One region of the Alteromonas sp. P256 genome, then DNA from elsewhere that is predicted to be linked to it. Evidence: predicted binding sites of a transcription regulator. Region 1 holds the regulator's gene; each other region holds the start of a gene.
What was found. The regulator LexA, encoded in region 1, represses DNA repair genes until DNA is damaged. The targets are predictions, from matches to a motif close to TACTGTATNNNNATACAGTA.
Positions count from the first base shown of each region.

Region 2: the regulator LexA is predicted to act here: its motif matches at 2,070-2,089, upstream of imuA (translesion DNA synthesis-associated protein ImuA).
Region 3: the regulator LexA is predicted to act here: its motif matches at 3,618-3,637, upstream of recA (recombinase RecA).

Region 1 is NZ_JAZETM010000006.1:100,638-106,634, forward strand. Features, by position in the region: gene V7R39_RS11010 (sensor domain-containing diguanylate cyclase) at 1-1,443, shown strand, start outside; gene lexA (transcriptional repressor LexA) at 1,556-2,182, shown strand; gene coxB (cytochrome c oxidase subunit II) at 2,770-3,933, shown strand; gene ctaD (cytochrome c oxidase subunit I) at 3,943-5,556, shown strand; gene V7R39_RS11030 (cytochrome c oxidase assembly protein) at 5,654-5,997, shown strand, end outside.
Region 2 is NZ_JAZETM010000005.1:4,354-10,350, reverse strand. Features, by position in the region: gene V7R39_RS09255 (DUF885 domain-containing protein) at 1-1,219, shown strand, start outside; gene V7R39_RS09250 (hypothetical protein) at 1,216-1,728, shown strand; gene imuA (translesion DNA synthesis-associated protein ImuA) at 2,102-2,806, shown strand; gene V7R39_RS09240 (Y-family DNA polymerase) at 2,806-4,302, shown strand; gene V7R39_RS09235 (error-prone DNA polymerase) at 4,310-5,997, shown strand, end outside.
Region 3 is NZ_JAZETM010000001.1:394,784-400,780, forward strand. Features, by position in the region: gene V7R39_RS01755 (ABC transporter permease) at 1-929, opposite strand, end outside; gene V7R39_RS01760 (ATP-binding cassette domain-containing protein) at 913-1,719, opposite strand; gene recA (recombinase RecA) at 2,308-3,342, opposite strand; gene V7R39_RS01770 (CinA family protein) at 3,687-4,226, opposite strand; gene mutS (DNA mismatch repair protein MutS) at 4,342-5,997, shown strand, end outside.

The DNA.
Region 1 (5,997 bases):
GAGACCAATCAGCGAATGCGCCTGCTCTTAGAGGCTTCAGAGCTTGGAACATGGGATTGGAACTTAAAAGCGGATGTGAATCAGGTAAACAGGCGATGGTGCGAAATTGTAGGCATCGATTATGAGTACTACGATACAAGCTATGGATATTCCCGGCAGCTTATTCATCCCGCTGATCTCGTGCAATTTGAACACCACCTGGATGAACATTTGCGAGGTAAGACAAGCGTATTTAATACTACGTTTAGAATGAAGCACGCCAATGGTAACTGGGTGTGGGTGGAGTCTTATGGCAAAATTGTCGAAAATGACGCCATGGGGAAACCGCTAAGAGTCGCCGGTATTCACCGTGATATTACGGGAAGAATGGAGAGCGAAATCCATGAAAGGAAAAAAACGCAGCTGTTGCAGTTTATCAATAAGACGCGAGCATCTTATTTAGAAAGCAACGATCTTACACTGGCCTGTCAGACCGTACTCCCCGAGTTAATTGAGCTATCAGACAGTCAGTTTGCTTTTATTGCACAAATGCAGGATAAAGACAGTGCGCCAAAACTCTTTATTCATGCCATTTCAGATATTGTGTGGGACAGCACTAGCTTTACGCAGTACGCAGAGTATAAAAAACGAAACCTGTATTTCACCAACTTTGATAACTTGTTTGGCAAAGTTATTACAACCGGTGATGTGATTATTAGCAACACCCCCAAAACTCACCCTGCCTCTAGAGGCACGCCTAAAGGTCACCCTCGCATTAACCGCTTTCTTGGTCTTCCCATTAAGATAAAAGATGAAGTTGTGGGTATGATTGGATTAGCCAATAAGTTTGAATTTTACAAAGCGTCAGATGCAGCGTTTTTTCAGCCGTTCTTAGATGCGTTAGCCGGTTTATTCTATGCGGTTGATTTAGAAACCGCACGGGCAGAAGCAGAAGAAAAGCTGCGTATGCTAGCAATGACCGATCCCCTTACCGGCTTGTTAAACAGGCGAGCTTTCTTAGATGAATGCAATCTCATCTCCCAAACTCACCAGCAAGTCGCCATAGCCATTATCGACATAGATTACTTTAAGAGTGTCAATGACACCTACGGGCACGATGCCGGCGACTATGCATTAAAAGAGGTTGCATCAATCACTCGCTCTTTTTGCAGTGAGCATGGCGTTGTGGCTAGGTTAGGCGGTGAAGAATTCGCCATTGTGTTAGTCAACAAAACCCCAAATGAAGTGAACAGCATCTTTGAGAGTCTTCGGGAGGCTATAAACGCTACACAACTTGCTTACAAAAACGATCGAATCAGTATTACTATCAGCACTGGGGTTAGCTATACATCAGACTGCTTTGATATCGATTTTAGTACCTATTTGTCGGTGGCCGATCAGGCGCTGTACGAGGCTAAGTCAAGTGGCAGAAACCGCACCTGCTGGCAGCCAGGTTTACTTTAACTGCTTACTTGACCGCGATAGCCGTTTTTTTGTCTATGACAGCGTGTCTGCGCTTGTCATTTATGTTTAGGTGTATATACTTACAGGAACTGTATAGACAGACAGGTCTTTTATGCGCCCACTCACAGCTCGACAAACTGAAGTTTTAGAACTTATAAAATCAAACATGCAAGAAACGGGAATGCCGCCTACGCGTGCAGAAATAGCCCGTCACCTAGGTTTTAGGTCTGCTAATGCTGCTGAAGAACATCTAAAGGCACTTGCGCGTAAAGGCGTTATTGAAATTTTGCCAGGAACGTCTCGCGGTATCAAACTGACTGTTCCTATTGAAGAAGAAGTGGTTGAAGAGGAAGGATTACCGTTAATTGGTAGAGTCGCCGCTGGTGAACCTATTCTTGCTCAAGAGCACGTAGAGTCGCACTACAAAGTGGACCCTGCCCTATTTCAGCCTCACGCAGACTTTTTGCTTCGCGTAAACGGCATGAGTATGAAAGACATTGGTATACTCGATGGCGACTTGCTAGCAGTACATCGCACTACCGACGTTCACAACGGTCAAGTTGTAGTAGCAAGAGTTGACGAAGACGTGACGGTGAAGCGCTTAGAAAGACGCGGTAGAGAAGTATTACTTCATGCTGAAAACGATGATTTTTCGCCTATTAAAGTCGACTTGGCAAACGAGCCGTTTGCCATTGAAGGTATTGCCGTTGGCGTTATTCGAAACGCTGACTGGATGTAGCCTTTTATGACGTTATTATGAAAGCGGCTCAATAGCCGCTTTTTTTAGCACTTAAGTTTGTTGATATGCTTAATAAAGCTACTATTAGCTAAGACTTTCAGTGCTTATAAATATCATTAATACATTTCTATATCTGATAAAAATTCTCACACGCTTTATAGCTAATATTAGCAAGGCATTACACACTATATTGCCTTGGTCTTGTGTGAAATTTGTTCAATTTTTCGCGGTTAACGGTTGATTTTTAGAAACTAAATGTTGTTTTCCGTTACAAGAGAATCGGTGTAGTTTTCACTACAAATAACCTGACTACCCCCTGATTTACCTCGCTTCACTCTGCATCATAAAACCCACAGCTCAAACAGCGTTAGATTAAATTTTAACCATCTCATTAAATTTTTAACAGAAAAGACTAGACGGAACGCCATTATTGCGCAATTCTTATACAAGCTTTAACAAAATAATAACAATGACTTTGAATTCAATTTACAAATCGATGTATTGAGTTAATCGTTCACAAACCACTTGGTAGAGACTGCGCATAACAACATTTGGCGTTAATGGGTCTACCATTACGGAGGTGCTGAGTGAAATCACTAAAGACTGCGACTGCAAAATGGTATGCAAGTGTACCATTTTTGTTTTTTTCTCAATTCCTTTTTGCGCAAGAGGCGGCTGAAGAATTGTCTTCGCTAAACCTTAGACGGGGCGCTACCGATATAAGCGGCCAGGTGTACGATCTGCACATGCTTATGTTCTTTATTTGTGTAGCCATCGCTGTAGTTGTGTTTGGCGTCATGTTTGCCTCCATGTATCTGCACAGAAAATCCCGTGGCGCAAAGCCCGCGAATTTCCACGAAAATGTGAAAGTGGAAATTGCATGGACAGTGGTTCCATTTCTCATCCTAATCTTTATGGCCGTACCTGCAGCTAATACGCTTATCGCCATGGAAGATACATCTGAAGCTGACATGACCGTGCTAGTCACGGGGTCGCAGTGGAAATGGCACTACAAGTATATGGACAGCGACGTTGAGTATTACTCGTTACTTGCTACTCAGCGCGAACAAATTCAAAACAAATTCACAAAAACCGACAATTATTTATTAGAAGTCGATCGTCCTCTGGTTATACCAACAGGGCAAAAAGTGCGGTTTTTGATCACGTCAGATGATGTTATTCATTCGTGGTGGGTACCTGATTTTGCCGTTAAAAAAGATGCGAACCCTGGTTTCATCAACGAAGCATGGGCAAAGGTGAATGAGCCTGGCGTATATCGAGGCCAGTGTGCAGAGCTGTGCGGTAAAGATCATGGGTATATGCCCATAGTGGTTATTGCAAAAGAACCTTCAGAGTTTAACGCATGGATGGGCGAGCAAGAAGAGCGCGTTCGCCAAGCTAAAGAAGAAGAGCAACGCCTACTATCAATGAATATGTCTATGGATGAACTGATGACAGAGGGCGAGCGTGTATACAACGCAACATGCGCGGCGTGTCATATGCCAAATGGCGAAGGTTTACCGGGCGTTTTCCCTGCGCTTAAAGGTAGCAAGATGGCATTGGAAGATCAGCAAGGGCACATTGAAATAGTGCTTCACGGTAAGGCCGGAACGGCGATGCAGTCGTTCAGCAAAATGCTAAGCCTAAAAGAAATTGCAGCGGTTGTTACTTATGAGCGAAATGCATGGGGTAATAACACCGGCGACATGGTTCAGGCTAAAGATGTCAACGCCGCAGCATCAGGAAACTAGGAGCGAGTTATGAGTAAAGCAACCGAAGTAATTTCGCCAGATACCTCTGTGCATCACGATGAGCATGAGCACCACGACCATATACCTAAGGGCATTACGCGGTGGCTGTTTACAACGAACCACAAAGATATAGGTACATTGTATCTCTGGTTTGCCTTCATCATGTTTTTGGTGGGCGGCGCCATGGCAATGGTTATCCGTGCGGAGCTTTTCCAACCCGGACTGCAAATTGTCGAACCAAATTTCTTTAACCAGATGACCACGGTTCATGGGCTTATTATGGTCTTTGGTGCCGTAATGCCGGCCTTTACAGGTTTGGCTAACTGGCTAATACCAATGATGATAGGCGCGCCAGACATGGCGCTTCCCAGAATGAACAACTGGAGCTTTTGGATTTTGCCAGGGGCGTTCTTAATTCTACTTAGTTCGTTATTTATGGAAGGTGGCGGTCCGGCATTTGGTTGGACTTTCTATGCTCCGCTATCAACAACGTACAGCGGTGATTCAACCGCGCTGTTTGTGTTCTCTGTGCATATCATGGGTATCTCTTCAATAATGGGAGCGATAAACGTTATCGTCACCATATTTAATATGCGTGCCCCAGGTATGACGTGGATGAAAATGCCTTTGTTCGTATGGACATGGTTGATTACTGCGTTCTTGCTTATCGCCGTTATGCCTGTACTCGCTGGTGCGGTGACAATGGTTTTGACGGACAAGTTTTTTGGTACGAGCTTCTTCGATGCCGCCGGTGGCGGAGACCCGGTCATGTTCCAGCATATTTTCTGGTTCTTCGGTCATCCGGAAGTGTACATAATGATATTGCCCGCATTTGGTATTATTTCTCAAATTGTGCCAACGTTTTCCCGAAAACCGCTGTTTGGTTACGCCTCTATGGTATACGCAACGGCGTCGATTGCACTGCTGTCTTTCGTAGTGTGGGCTCACCATATGTTTACCACGGGTATGCCGGTATACATGGAAATGTTCTTTATGTTCGCCACCATGCTTATCTCTGTGCCGACGGGGGTGAAGGTATTCAACTGGGTAGCCACAATGTGGCGAGGCTCGCTGACATTTGAAATGCCAATGATGTTCGCTATTGCGTTTATCGTGCTATTCACTATTGGCGGCTTATCGGGACTCATGCTGGCGATAACACCGGTTGATTTCCAATACCATGACACTTACTTCGTGGTTGCGCATTTCCATTATGTATTGGTTACTGGCGCGGTCTTTTCCATTATGGCGGCGGTGTATTACTGGCTGCCTAAGTGGACGGGCAAGATGTACAACACCACGCTGGCAAAATGGCATTTCTGGTGCTCGTTAGTATCGGTAAATGTGCTGTTTTTCCCCATGCACTTTGTTGGATTGGCAGGTATGCCACGCCGAATCCCAGACTATGCACTTCAGTTTGCCGACTTTAATAAGTGGATAAGCCTAGGCGGTTTTGCCTTCGGTTTATCACAACTTATTTTCTTAGCACTATTGATTAAAGCATGTAAGAAGCAAGGTGAACCAGTATCGGCTCAGGTGTGGGACGGTGCAGAAGGACTCGAGTGGGAAATACCTTCTCCAGCCCCTTACCACACATTTGAAACACCCCCACTAGTGAAGTAAGTATGAAGTGAGAATTGGACTTAGTGGTGCAAGGGGGCGACATGTTTTACTCCCCTTGCCCGCCAAGTGATTCAGGTCTCAACCGGAGGCGAAGTGTATGACGCAAGCAAGTGCAAACAATAAAATGGTCGTGAAATTAATTGCCATTGTTATTGGTATGTTTGGATTCGGCTTTGCTCTAGTACCACTTTACGATGTGTTTTGTGATATTGCAGGCATCAACGGAAAAACAGAAGGGACCGCAGCGGTTTATCAATCGGTAGAGATAGATGAAAGCAGAGAAGTGACCGTTGAGTTCATCACTCGCACGAACACCGGAATGCCGTGGGAGTTTCGAGCAGAAACCAAGCGAATCAAAGTACACCCAGGCGAATTGAACACAGTGTCCTTTTACGTTCGCAATCCTGCTTCAAGCAATATCATTGCTCAGGCAATACCGTC
Region 2 (5,997 bases), on a different contig from region 1:
GAACGGTTTCGAAGATTCTATTTCAACGTATTTAGTCAGTGATGTGACAAACAGCAGCTTCTATGGGCCCTTTACTCGTTTTCCAGACTATTTTAGCGACACAGAAAAAGCAGCATTGAAAAAACAAGGCCAGCAAGCGGTACGCAACTTTGTACTACCGGCTTACCAAGCGTTTTATGACTTTATGGTGAATGACTATATTCCTGGTGCGCGGGATGAGATAGCCGCAGAGAAATGGCCTGATGGGGTTAACTATTACGCGAACAGAGCTAAACACTACACAACCACAGATATGAGCCCAAAAGAGATCCATGAACTGGGCTTATCTGAAGTAGCGAGAATTCGCGCGCAAATGCAGCAGATTGTTGATGACTTAGCGTTTGATGGCTCAATAAATGAGTTCATTACATTTTTACGGGAAGACCCTCAGTTTTATGCCACCAGCGCGGAAGAGCTGCTGAAAGAGGCGTCTTTTATCGCTAAAAAAATGGATGCCAAACTGCCGGAATTGTTTGAATACCTGCCCAGAACCCCCTACGGTGTTGCTCCAGTGCCAGATGCCATTGCGCCTAAGTACACCACCGGCCGCTATATTCATCCAAGTAGAGACGATCAGCCTGGTTACTACTGGGTAAATACCTATGCTCTTGATAAGCGCCCCTTGTATGCACTACCTGCATTAACCCTTCATGAAGCTGTGCCGGGGCATCATTTACAAATATCATTAGCAGCAGAGCTTGAGGATCTACCCATGGTTCGCCGCAATACCTATATTTCGGCATTTGGCGAGGGCTGGGGATTATATTCAGAGTTTCTTGGTATTGAAGCAGGCATTTATGAAGACCCTTACGATAACTTTGGCCGTTTAAGTTATGAAATGTGGCGTGCATGCCGCTTAGTCGTGGATACAGGTATGCATACTATGGGCTGGAGTCGCCAAAAAGCGGTAGATTACATGATGGAAAATACCGCACTATCTGAGCACAACGTTAACACTGAGATTGACCGTTATATATCGTGGCCTGCCCAGGCGCTGTCGTACAAAATAGGCGAAATAAAAATAAAAGCGCTACGTGAAAAAGCAGAAACTGTATTAGGCGAACACTTTGACGTTCGAAAGTTCCACCGAGCTGTATTAGAGAATGGTTCCATTCCACTTTTCATCTTAGAACAGCGTATTAATACGTTTATAGAGGAACAAAAGGCTAAAGAGCTATGATTGTTGCATTTGGTGTTATTGGGGTACTCATTCTGCTTTTGATTTACTTCGTGCTACGCGCGCAAAACTTGCAAAAAGAATTAATACTTTCCCGCTCTTCCAATAAGCAGAGCAACAGCAAAGTCAATTACGCTCAGCGCAACTTGGTATTAGTGACTGATGCCTTAGAAAAAAACCTGACGCAGCGTTTGCAGAGCTTGTATAAAAGTCGGCTTATTAATCAAGACCAACATGATGCATTACTACCTTTGATGACGTACTTTTCAACCATTGTGATGAACTGCTGTGAAAAAGGTGACTCGCTGGAAGAGTCACTCAAAAAAGCGTTAAGTAATGAAGAGATTTCTTTAGAAGGAATACAGCTAGTTGTAAAAGACTTACCCAGTAACCTTAGAATGTTGTGGTCTAAGAACACAGCCGATGGATTTATCGCATTTTGCCAGGCAGTCACGACGGTAAAGAGCAGCAGCGACCCTCAAGACGCAGGACAAGCTAAAAAAGTATCTTAACGGCCCAGGTTCGGCATCACCTACTCTCGGCATAACTTGGTCTCGCGATCACTTAGCCTAGAGATAATTTAACGAGTACGGATTAATTGAAAGCTGCTGTTACAGGCAGCTTTTTTGTTATTAAAGCTTTTAAAGCCCACCATTATTGTTTTTCTTTATTACTTTTTTATTGCCACATTCACCGAGCAATTTTTATATCTATCTTTATTATCCGCTTCTCGCTCATAAGATGTGTGAAGTGAAATTTAATGTTTTCCCTTTTTAAAATAATCAGTACGTTAGCAAACTACGAAGTAGAAAAGCGCCGGTTTATCTTGAAAAGGCTTCACCTCCCACTATAATACTGTACATATATACAGTATTTGTTGGTGTTATGAATAAGTCACTATCTACGTTAGAGAATCATCCACATATTTGGCGGGCTAGAGAGCAGAGTCAGCAAGAAGAGCGATTTTCGCTGGGTTTTGATCAGCTAGATGAAGCGCTAAACGGCGGCATTTCAACCTCTGGCGTGGTTCGTATTCGCACACTAACTGGCATTGGCGAGCTCTCTCTATTTAAACACGTCATCAGCAATCAGCGCTCGCACAAGATGATTGTGTTTGTAAACCCGCCAGGAGATATTCAAGCACCTTGGTTAGCAACATTTGGAATTAACGTTAAACAGGTTTTAATTGTAAAGCCAGGTACAGAAAAGGAGTCACTGTGGGCAACTGAACAGTGCTTGAAGAGTACGGCTTGCCATTGCGTTATTTTGTGGAGTAATGGGGTGAATACAAAGGAAGCCAGACGTCTACAAGTCGCAGCAACACATAACGATACACTTTGCTTTCTTTTCACCCGCCCTAACAGAAACAGTATGCACAACAACGTAGCACTGCAGACATTACCTATCTCCCTAGATTTATGCCTTAGTTATCGACATCATGCGTTGGAAGTTAGCGTGCTAAAGCAGCGCCACGGCTGGCCGAAAGATAATATTGCCATACATAACGACTGGACTCCTAGCAACCGTGCAATCAAGTGGGCAGTTGAACAAAACAAAGTAAAACGTCATGTACTTCATTCAGTGAGCTAATGATGTTGTGGGCATACCTGTACTTCCATCAAATCACCTTAGATACGCATGAAAAAACGAGTTTGAGTGTGGACAATAGCTCACACTACGACACGAAAAACGAAGTACAACATAAAAGAACAGGTGAATCGGCGAATGGGCAAGACCAACCGTGCAAAACACAAGCACCGGCTGTCATTGTTTATTGCGAAAAAACAAACAACATAGTTCAACGAAATAACGCGGCACTTCAGCAAGGTATAGAGATAGGCCATGGGCTTGCTCAGGCTGGTGCATTGTGTCCTCAAGTATGTATTATTCCTTTTAGTGAAGAAGACGAACGCCTCACTCTCGTACAATTAGCGCACCGCCTCTATCCTTTTGTTTCCGATATTGTCATAGACACACATAACGCACTGGCTATACGACTTGATAATTTAGTGCATTACTATGGCGGTCACAAAGAGCTGTGGAGCACTATCACCCATGAACTTAATTTATCAAAAATGAGCTACCACTTCGCTACAGCTTGGTCTATTGAAGCCGCACGAATACTGGCTTTAAATGGCGTTGATAACTATGAGTGCGATCGTGACAATATCAAACATAGGTTATCGCAATGCTCGCTGTCTTTAACTGCGTTGGATAAAAAAACAAAAGCAGCGCTGACTCGTGTGGGCATACGTCATGTTCATCAACTACTTGCCATGCCTGTACATGAACTTGGCAGACGATTTGATAACAACACCATTTCATACCTCACTGCCCTGCGGGGAGAAACCTTTCCTCATGTCACCCTTTTTCGGCCTGCAGAGCACTTTGAGCACTTTACGCTTCTCCCTTTTGATGTTGAAAACACGCAACACCTCACTCCTTTCATGGAAAAGCTGCTGGGCTACCTTGCCCACTATTTACGTGCCAGAAATTTACAAACGTCCACACTCTGCTTTCAAATTGATTTTCGAGAGCATCCATCAACGCTGTTAGAAATAAAGTCAGCGTTACCACAAAGCACCGCCGACAGCTGGCTGTCGTTACTCACACTGCGTATTGAAAACGAGGTTTTACCTGAGCCAGCTGTTTCGATAACCCTGCGCTGCGACAACTTCGAAACGATTGAAGGCAGTAATGGTGACTTCTTCAGCAATCGCTTTAACGAGGTAGCTCAGAAACAATTAATTGGACGTTTGAACGCAAAATTAGGAGAAGAGTGTACTTTTCAGCCAAAAGTGTCAGATACACATCAATTTGAGACTATGTCGAATGCTGAAATGTCATCTAGTACATCTGCATCAACATTTACTTCAGACATTGTTCCCACTTTTCTGTTCGACACCCCCAAACCACTGACTCAATCAACGAAAGTCTGTTTCGGCCCGGTTAGACTGCACAGTGAGTGGTGGCATAAAACACCGCGAAAACGTGACTACTTTATTGCCCAAACCTTATATGGAGTGCGCATGCTGATATTTAAAGACGAAGACAATCAGTGGTGGGCACAGGGTCTTTTCAGTTAGGATTGTTATGAATTACAGCGAGCTTTTCTGTCAAAGTCATTATAGCTTTCTAACGGGTGCCTCTTCTCCTGCCGAGTTAGTGACTACTGCTTCGTTTTTAGGTTACCAATCTATAGCTATAACCGATGAGTGCTCGGTGGCGGGGGTAGTACGCGCATTTGATGAGATAACCCATCAACGTTTACCGATAAAACTTATTATTGGTAGCTATTTTGTATTTGATGAGTCTCTTTCTTTTGTATTGCTATGCCCAAGTAAAGACGCATACAGCGAGTTATGCCGAATTATTACTAATGCCCGTGGGCGCTCTGAAAAAGGGGAATACAAACTGGCAGAGTGGGATTTACGCACCATTAAGCATTGTCAGTTCATATGGCTGCCATCCGGTAAAAAGGAGTACGACGACCACTGGGCAAGCTGGCTAGCAAAGCAGTCGGCCATTCAGGTTCATATTGGTGCGCAGCGACTACTCGATGGATTAGATCACCATAGGTTTGAAAACTATAACTATCTTCACGCAACCTATGGCTATCCAGTCATAGCCTGTACCGGCGTACTTATGCACCATAGTGACTGCTTACCACTACAGCATGTGTTGCACGCCACACGAACACATAAGCCGGTAGATGAAATAGGGCGCGCCGCGCTAAGTAACGCAGAAAGATGCTTGCGAACCACGCAGAAAATAAAAAAATTGTACCCTGAAAAGTGGCTCCATAATGCCAGTACCCTAGCCTCACAATGTCATTTTTCACTGAGCGAATTATGCTACCAATATCCAGCAGAATTGGTGCCTTCGGGCTACACACCAACCTCATATTTACGGGCGTGTGTTGAACGTGGAATCAAACTGCGCTTTCCTGAAGGCTTACAGCCCGAGATAAGGCAAATTATAGAAAAAGAGCTAGTACTCATTAAAGAGCAAGAGTACGAATACTTCTTTCTCACTATTTACGATATTGTGCAGTTTGCTAAACAGCAGGGTATTTTATATCAAGGCCGAGGCTCAGCTGCTAATTCTGTTGTGTGTTACTGCCTTGAAATAACTGCTGTAGATCCTCGCCAAATTAATGTTCTTTTTGAACGGTTTATATCAAAAGAGCGCAATGAGCCTCCCGATATCGATGTAGATTTTGAACATCAACGGCGCGAAGAAATCATTCAGTACATTTTCAAAAAGTACGGCAGAGAGCGTACTGCTATTGCGGCTACTGTTATTTGCTACCGTTTTAAGTCGGCCTTCAAGGACGTGGGTAAAGCACTAGGATTCAGCGAATCTCAACTCGACTTCGTCATAAAACAAATTAATCGACGGGACAAGGTAATTCCTTGGAAGTCTCAGTTAGCCGACCTTGGTTTAGACCCTAGTAATAAAAGGGTGAGTCTTCTTATTGATTTAACAGAACAGTTGTTAGGCACACCGCGGCACCTTTCACAACACGTGGGAGGTTTTGTAATAAGCGCAGGGCCACTTTACGAGCTGGTGCCTGTTGAGAATGCAGCAATGCCAGAACGTACTATTATTCAGTGGGATAAAGACGATATAGAAACCCTTGGTTTACTTAAAGTGGATGTACTAGCCCTTGGCATGCTAAGCGCAATACGCCGAACATTTGAACTCATCAATAAGCAATTTCCAGTAGACGTAAGCATTCCCTTTATTACTAAGCTAGGCGATGACAAACAAGTCTTTGA
Region 3 (5,997 bases), on a different contig from region 1:
ATAGAAAGGGAAAGCAAAATAGCTGCGAATACTGCCACCACAGGCACCAACATAAGAAATATAAGTACAAAATCTACAATGCCAATCATGGACATCACTTCAACGACAAATTCGATGGCCATACCTTGTGATAAAACTATTCCCCACAGAGCCATGGATGATACGGTGATGAGGGCAGTAATGATCCCCGCAGCGCTTACCGTAAAGAATTTACCCAGTACAAGTTTGTACCTGTCCATTGGTGAGATAAGTAATGTTTCCAGTGTCCCTCTTTCTTTTTCCCCTGCCCCCAAATCAGCGGCCGGTGCCATTGCGCCTTGTAAGCACAGTATGAATATAAAATAAGGAAGGAAGCCGCCAATACGCTCTCCCCACACTTCTCTATCATCAGCAATATTTTGCTTTTCAATTGAAATGGGTTTTAGCAGCGCCTCCTGCTGAGATTCATTTAAACCTAACTGCGTAAATGCAGAAAGCTGGTACTCATCCATATATACATCGATAATTTCAGCTACCCGTCCATACACCTTATTAAGTCCAGCGTCATTAAGATAAAGCTCAATTTTGTGCTGCCCAGATGTCAAAATGTCAGGGTTAAAGGTTTCAGGTATTACTAGCACGAAGTCTAAGGTTTCGTTTTTAATCAGCGTTGCGTAGCCCTGTTTATCGGTGGCGGCGCCGTCAATAGCGACTAGCTCAAACTTATCAGAAGCCTGACTGAACGACTCAACAATATCTGGCGCATAAGCTTCACCAACAATGGCATATTTTAAAATTTCGTTTTCTGCCTTTTCAGCGGCATTACTCATAAAGAAAATGCCCACACCAAAGATCGCGGGAAATAGTAATAGCGGTAACAAGATCATAAAGATGATAGTTTTTCTATCCCGCAATAACTCTTTAAACTCCTTCTTAAAGATTAACCACATTGCTCTTCTCCTGTGATCCTGTTTCTAGTGTTTTAAGGAAACTCTTGTGCATTTGGCCATCAGACAGTGCACTGAACGCCGCTAATGAGTCATTAAATACCGTTTCACCTTGGTTGATGACGGTGACTTTGTCACACAGCGTCTGCACTTCATCGAGATGGTGGGTAGAGAAAATAACGGGCGTGCCTTTGTCTTTTAATCGCTGGATAAATTCCATTACGGTGCTGGTAGCCATAATATCTAGACCCGTGGTGGGCTCATCGAGCACAACAAGTGAAGGCTCGTGAATAACCGCTCTCGCTATTGATACTTTCTGCTTCATCCCAGATGAAAAATTTTCGGCTCGTCGCTCTAAGAAGCTCTGCATATCAAGTAAGTCTGCCATTTCTTCAATACGAGCATTAATCGTACTTTTCGATAATCCATGCAGTTCGCCGAAGTAACTAATATTTTCTCTGCCAGTCAGTCGGCCATACAAACCTGTGGAGCTCGATAAAAATCCTATCTTTTTACGTGCAACATTAGGATTCGCCAAAATGTCTTGGCCATCTATTAACACGCTGCCGCTATCTGGACGAAGTGCCGTTGATAACATACGAAGCGTCGTCGTTTTACCCGCTCCATTGGGCCCAAGCAAACCAAGAACCTCTCCACTTTGACATGTAAAGGATACATCCCTAACAGACTGAAAATAACGCCCCTTCAAACGCGGATCTTTTTTCTCTTGTTCGCTAAGCTTTTTCGGGTTCTCGACCTCAAAGCGTTTAGCGAGGCCAGCTATTTCAATCATGGACGTTCCCTCTTCTCTTTTGTTAGTTACGATTTATGTAAGCGACACGCGTATTCATAAACCGATGACGTTCAGTGATGCTTACAACACAAGCAGCATTACACTATTTATTTTTATCTTATTAGAAATACTTTATTTTGCATAAACATACAACGTTCGTAGCTTGGGCTATTGCTTGAACATTCTATTAATCTTTTCACTATTTATCTTTTCACTATTTATCTTTTCACTATTTAGCGCTGTACAATTTGTCACTGTACTACTTGTCACTGTAATTTTTCGCTGTACTGTTTTTCGCTTTACTGTTTTTCGCTTTACTTTGCGCTTAGATGAAACGCCGAACAGACTATTAGTCTTTTCTTTTTGTGATTAATTACAGCATTCCTCTAATTGGTCATGTAAACAAGGATTATTCAGGCGAAAAATGTTAGTAAATGTTTTCTGTTGAACAATATCGTTAATTTTCTATTCGGCTATCGATAACGATTGATAGACACAAAAAAACCGCCTTGATGGCGGTTTTAATTATTTTAAAGAGGATTGAGCTTCTCACACGTCATTTGAGTAAGATGCTCTCTCTGGTGGTGCTTATGACTCTTCACCAGCCTCTTCGCTTTTATCTTCAACGATTTTACTTGGAAGCAACATTTCTCTAAGCTTAGCTTCTATCTCGTCCGATACGGCAGGGTTGTTCTTTAAAAACAACATGCTGTTCGCTTTACCCTGACCGATACGGTCTGTGTTGTAGCTATACCACGCTCCGGCTTTATCAACCAACTTGTGCTTAACGCCTAAGTCGATTAACTCGCCGTGCTTAGAAATACCTTCACCGTAGCGAATGATAAATTCAGCTTGCTTGAAAGGAGGCGCGATTTTGTTCTTAACGACTTTAACGCGAGTTTCGTTACCGACAACCTCGTCACCTTCTTTTACCGAACCAATTCTTCTGATGTCTAAGCGCACAGACGCGTAAAACTTCAGTGCGTTACCACCTGTCGTTGTTTCAGGGCTTCCGAACATTACACCAATTTTCATACGAATTTGGTTGATGAAAATCATCATTGTATTCGAGCGTTTCAGATTACCCGTAATTTTACGCATACTTTGAGACATCATTCTCGCAGCAAGGCCAACGTGTGAATCACCGATATCGCCTTCGATTTCAGCTCGCGGTGTTAGCGCCGCCACAGAATCGACAACAATAACGTCAACAGCGCCAGAGCGTGTCAACATGTCACAAATTTCTAAAGCTTGCTCACCCGTGTCAGGTTGCGATACCAATAACTCGTTAATGTTAACGCCAAGTTTTTCAGCGTAAATAGGGTCTAGCGCGTGTTCCGCATCGACGAACGCACAAGTTTTGCCCTGGCGCTGCGCTTCAGCAATAACTTCAAGGGTTAACGTTGTTTTACCCGATGATTCTGGACCGTAAATTTCAACAATTCGGCCAAGTGGTAAACCACCCGCACCAAGCGCAATGTCTAGCCCAAGGGAGCCTGTAGAAATCGTTTCCACATCCATCGTCTTGTTTTCGCCCAACTTCATAATTGAGCCTTTACCAAATTGCTTTTCAATTTGGGAAAGCGCTGCATCTAACGCTTTAGTTCTATTTTGATCTGTCATTTTAACTATGCCTATGCTTATCTCTTGCGCGTCACATTGCGTTTATTATCAACAAGAGTTGGAACATGAATGTGAGTAAAAATTAAAATATAAAAAAACTTTTTTACATTCTTATATTTTAACTTTTATACATTCTTATATTTTAACTTTTATACAGGTGCACTCACACCAAAACACCGTTAGTAGTGACTCAGCGCTATAAAACCGCGCGTAAATCTAATGTTGCTATGACTAACAACTACATCTACACCTTAACAATTTCTGGATGCATTCTATACTGTACAAGCATACAGTTTCAACCAGTGTTTTAATTATTTTTTCCAACACGCCCGAATATGTTTGGCTTAACTGGCACTAAGCATTTTCAGTACGTAATTGATTGCAAACGCTACCGCTTGACCACGCACTTCATCCCTGTTGCCACTAAACACCTGCTTAACTTGAAAAGCATCATCCCCACAAATGAAACCAAACCACACAGTACCAACAGGCTTGTTATCACTACCGCCACCAGGCCCAGCAATACCGCTAACCGTAATCACCACGTTTGCTCCGCATCGCTTTTGCACACCAAGCGCCATCTCAGTCACCGTCTGCTGCGATACAGCACCATGCGCTTCAAGGGTTTCAACCTTTACGGACAGTTCCTGTGTTTTAGCCTTATTAGAATAAGTTACCCAAGACTGATTAAACCAATCTGAACTGCCTGCCACGCTGGTAAACGCGAAAGCAATACCGCCGCCAGTGCACGACTCAGCAGAAGATGCTGTCCACCCCCTTTCACGCAACACATCACCAATCGCCATTACTTGGGTATTTAACGCGCTATCAAGCACCAGAGGTATAGCGTTTGTATTAGAAACCGTTGAAAATGGTGTGGTCATATCAATTTACCGTCAGTGCTTTTTGTTGCACAGAGTTTATCATTTATTTGTTACCATACGCACTAACACCATAAACATATCTATCGAGGCCGTTTTTTTGGAATCACATACTCCTATGATGCGCCAGTACCTTACGATTAAGGCGCAGCATCCGAATATTCTCTTGTTCTATCGCATGGGCGATTTTTACGAATTGTTTTTTGATGATGCCAAAAAAGCTGCAGATCTTCTCGATATATCATTGACGGCTCGGGGCAAGTCTGGCGGCGATCCCATTCCAATGGCTGGTGTACCTTATCACGCGGTAGAGAGTTACCTTTCCCGATTGGTTAAAATGGGTGAATCGGTGGCAATTTGTGAGCAGGTAGGCGACCCCGCTACGAGTAAAGGTCCAGTAGAACGCCAAGTTCAGCGTATTGTCACACCGGGTACCGTCACCGACGAAGCGCTTCTAGAAGAGCGTCGCGATAATATATTAGCCGCAGTGTGTGGCCACACAATGCACTATGGTTTAGCCACGCTCGACGTGACTAGCGGACGATTTGTGGTGTTTGAATGCGATAATGATGAGAACTTGCTCGCCGAGATTCAACGAGTCAACCCTGCTGAATTGCTCTACCCAGAGGGATTTGAGCATGTATCGCTAATAGAAAACAGGAAAGGGTTACGACGTCGTCCTGAGTGGGAGTTTGACATTGATACCGCAGATGAGCAGCTGAATCTGCAGTTTGAGACCAAGACCCTTGATGGTTTTGGCCTTAAAGGCATAACCAAAGGGTTAGGCGCTGCGGGCTGCGTGTTGCAATATGTAAAAGACACCCAGCGAACTGCCCTACCTCATATAAGGCAAATACAAACCGAACAGCAAGACAGCCGCGTTCAGCTAGACGCAGCGACAAGGCGCAATTTAGAGCTCACCCATAACTTATCTGGCGGTCAAGAAAACACGCTTTTTAGTGTGATGGACACCACCACAACGGCGATGGGTAGCCGTATGTTGCAACGGGTTATCCATTCACCGTTAACCGACCAACATGAGCTACAGAGTCGATTAGACGCCGTTGACGCCTTTATTGATGATAACCCTGACGATATTCGCAGCGCCCTAAAACACATTGGTGATATAGAACGTATTATGGCGCGCTTAGCCCTTCGCTCTGCGCGACCTCGTGATTTTGCTAGATTAAAAAACGCGTTTAACGCTTTACCTGATTTACACGACGCATTATCGCGCTTTGAAACTGGCCAAATAAAACAAATCAGTGAAACCATCGGCACTTATCCCGAACTGCAAACACTGCTTAATAAGGCCATTATTGATAACCCGCCGGTTATTATCCGAGAAGGCGGCGTCATAGCACCTGGCTACAATGAAGAATTAGACGAATTACGCGCGCTCTCTCAGGGCGCTACCGACTATCTTGAGGCAATGGAGCGTCGAGAAAGAGAGCGTACTGGTATTTCTACCCTTAAAGTAGGATACAACCGAGTACATGGCTTTTTCATTGAAATTAGCCGCGCCAATAGCGCAAATGCACCCACGGAATATATCCGTCGCCAAACGCTCAAAAATACCGAGCGCTTTATTACTCCTGAATTAAAAGAGCACGAAGATAAGGTACTTAGTAGTCAGGGGGCGGCGCTTGCGCTAGAGAAAAAACTGTACGAGGCACTATTTGATGACTTTACGCCTTACTTAAATAGCCTGATAGACAGTGCCGCTGCGCTGGCAAAACTCGATGTGCTGTGTTGTTTCGCCGAACGGGCAATA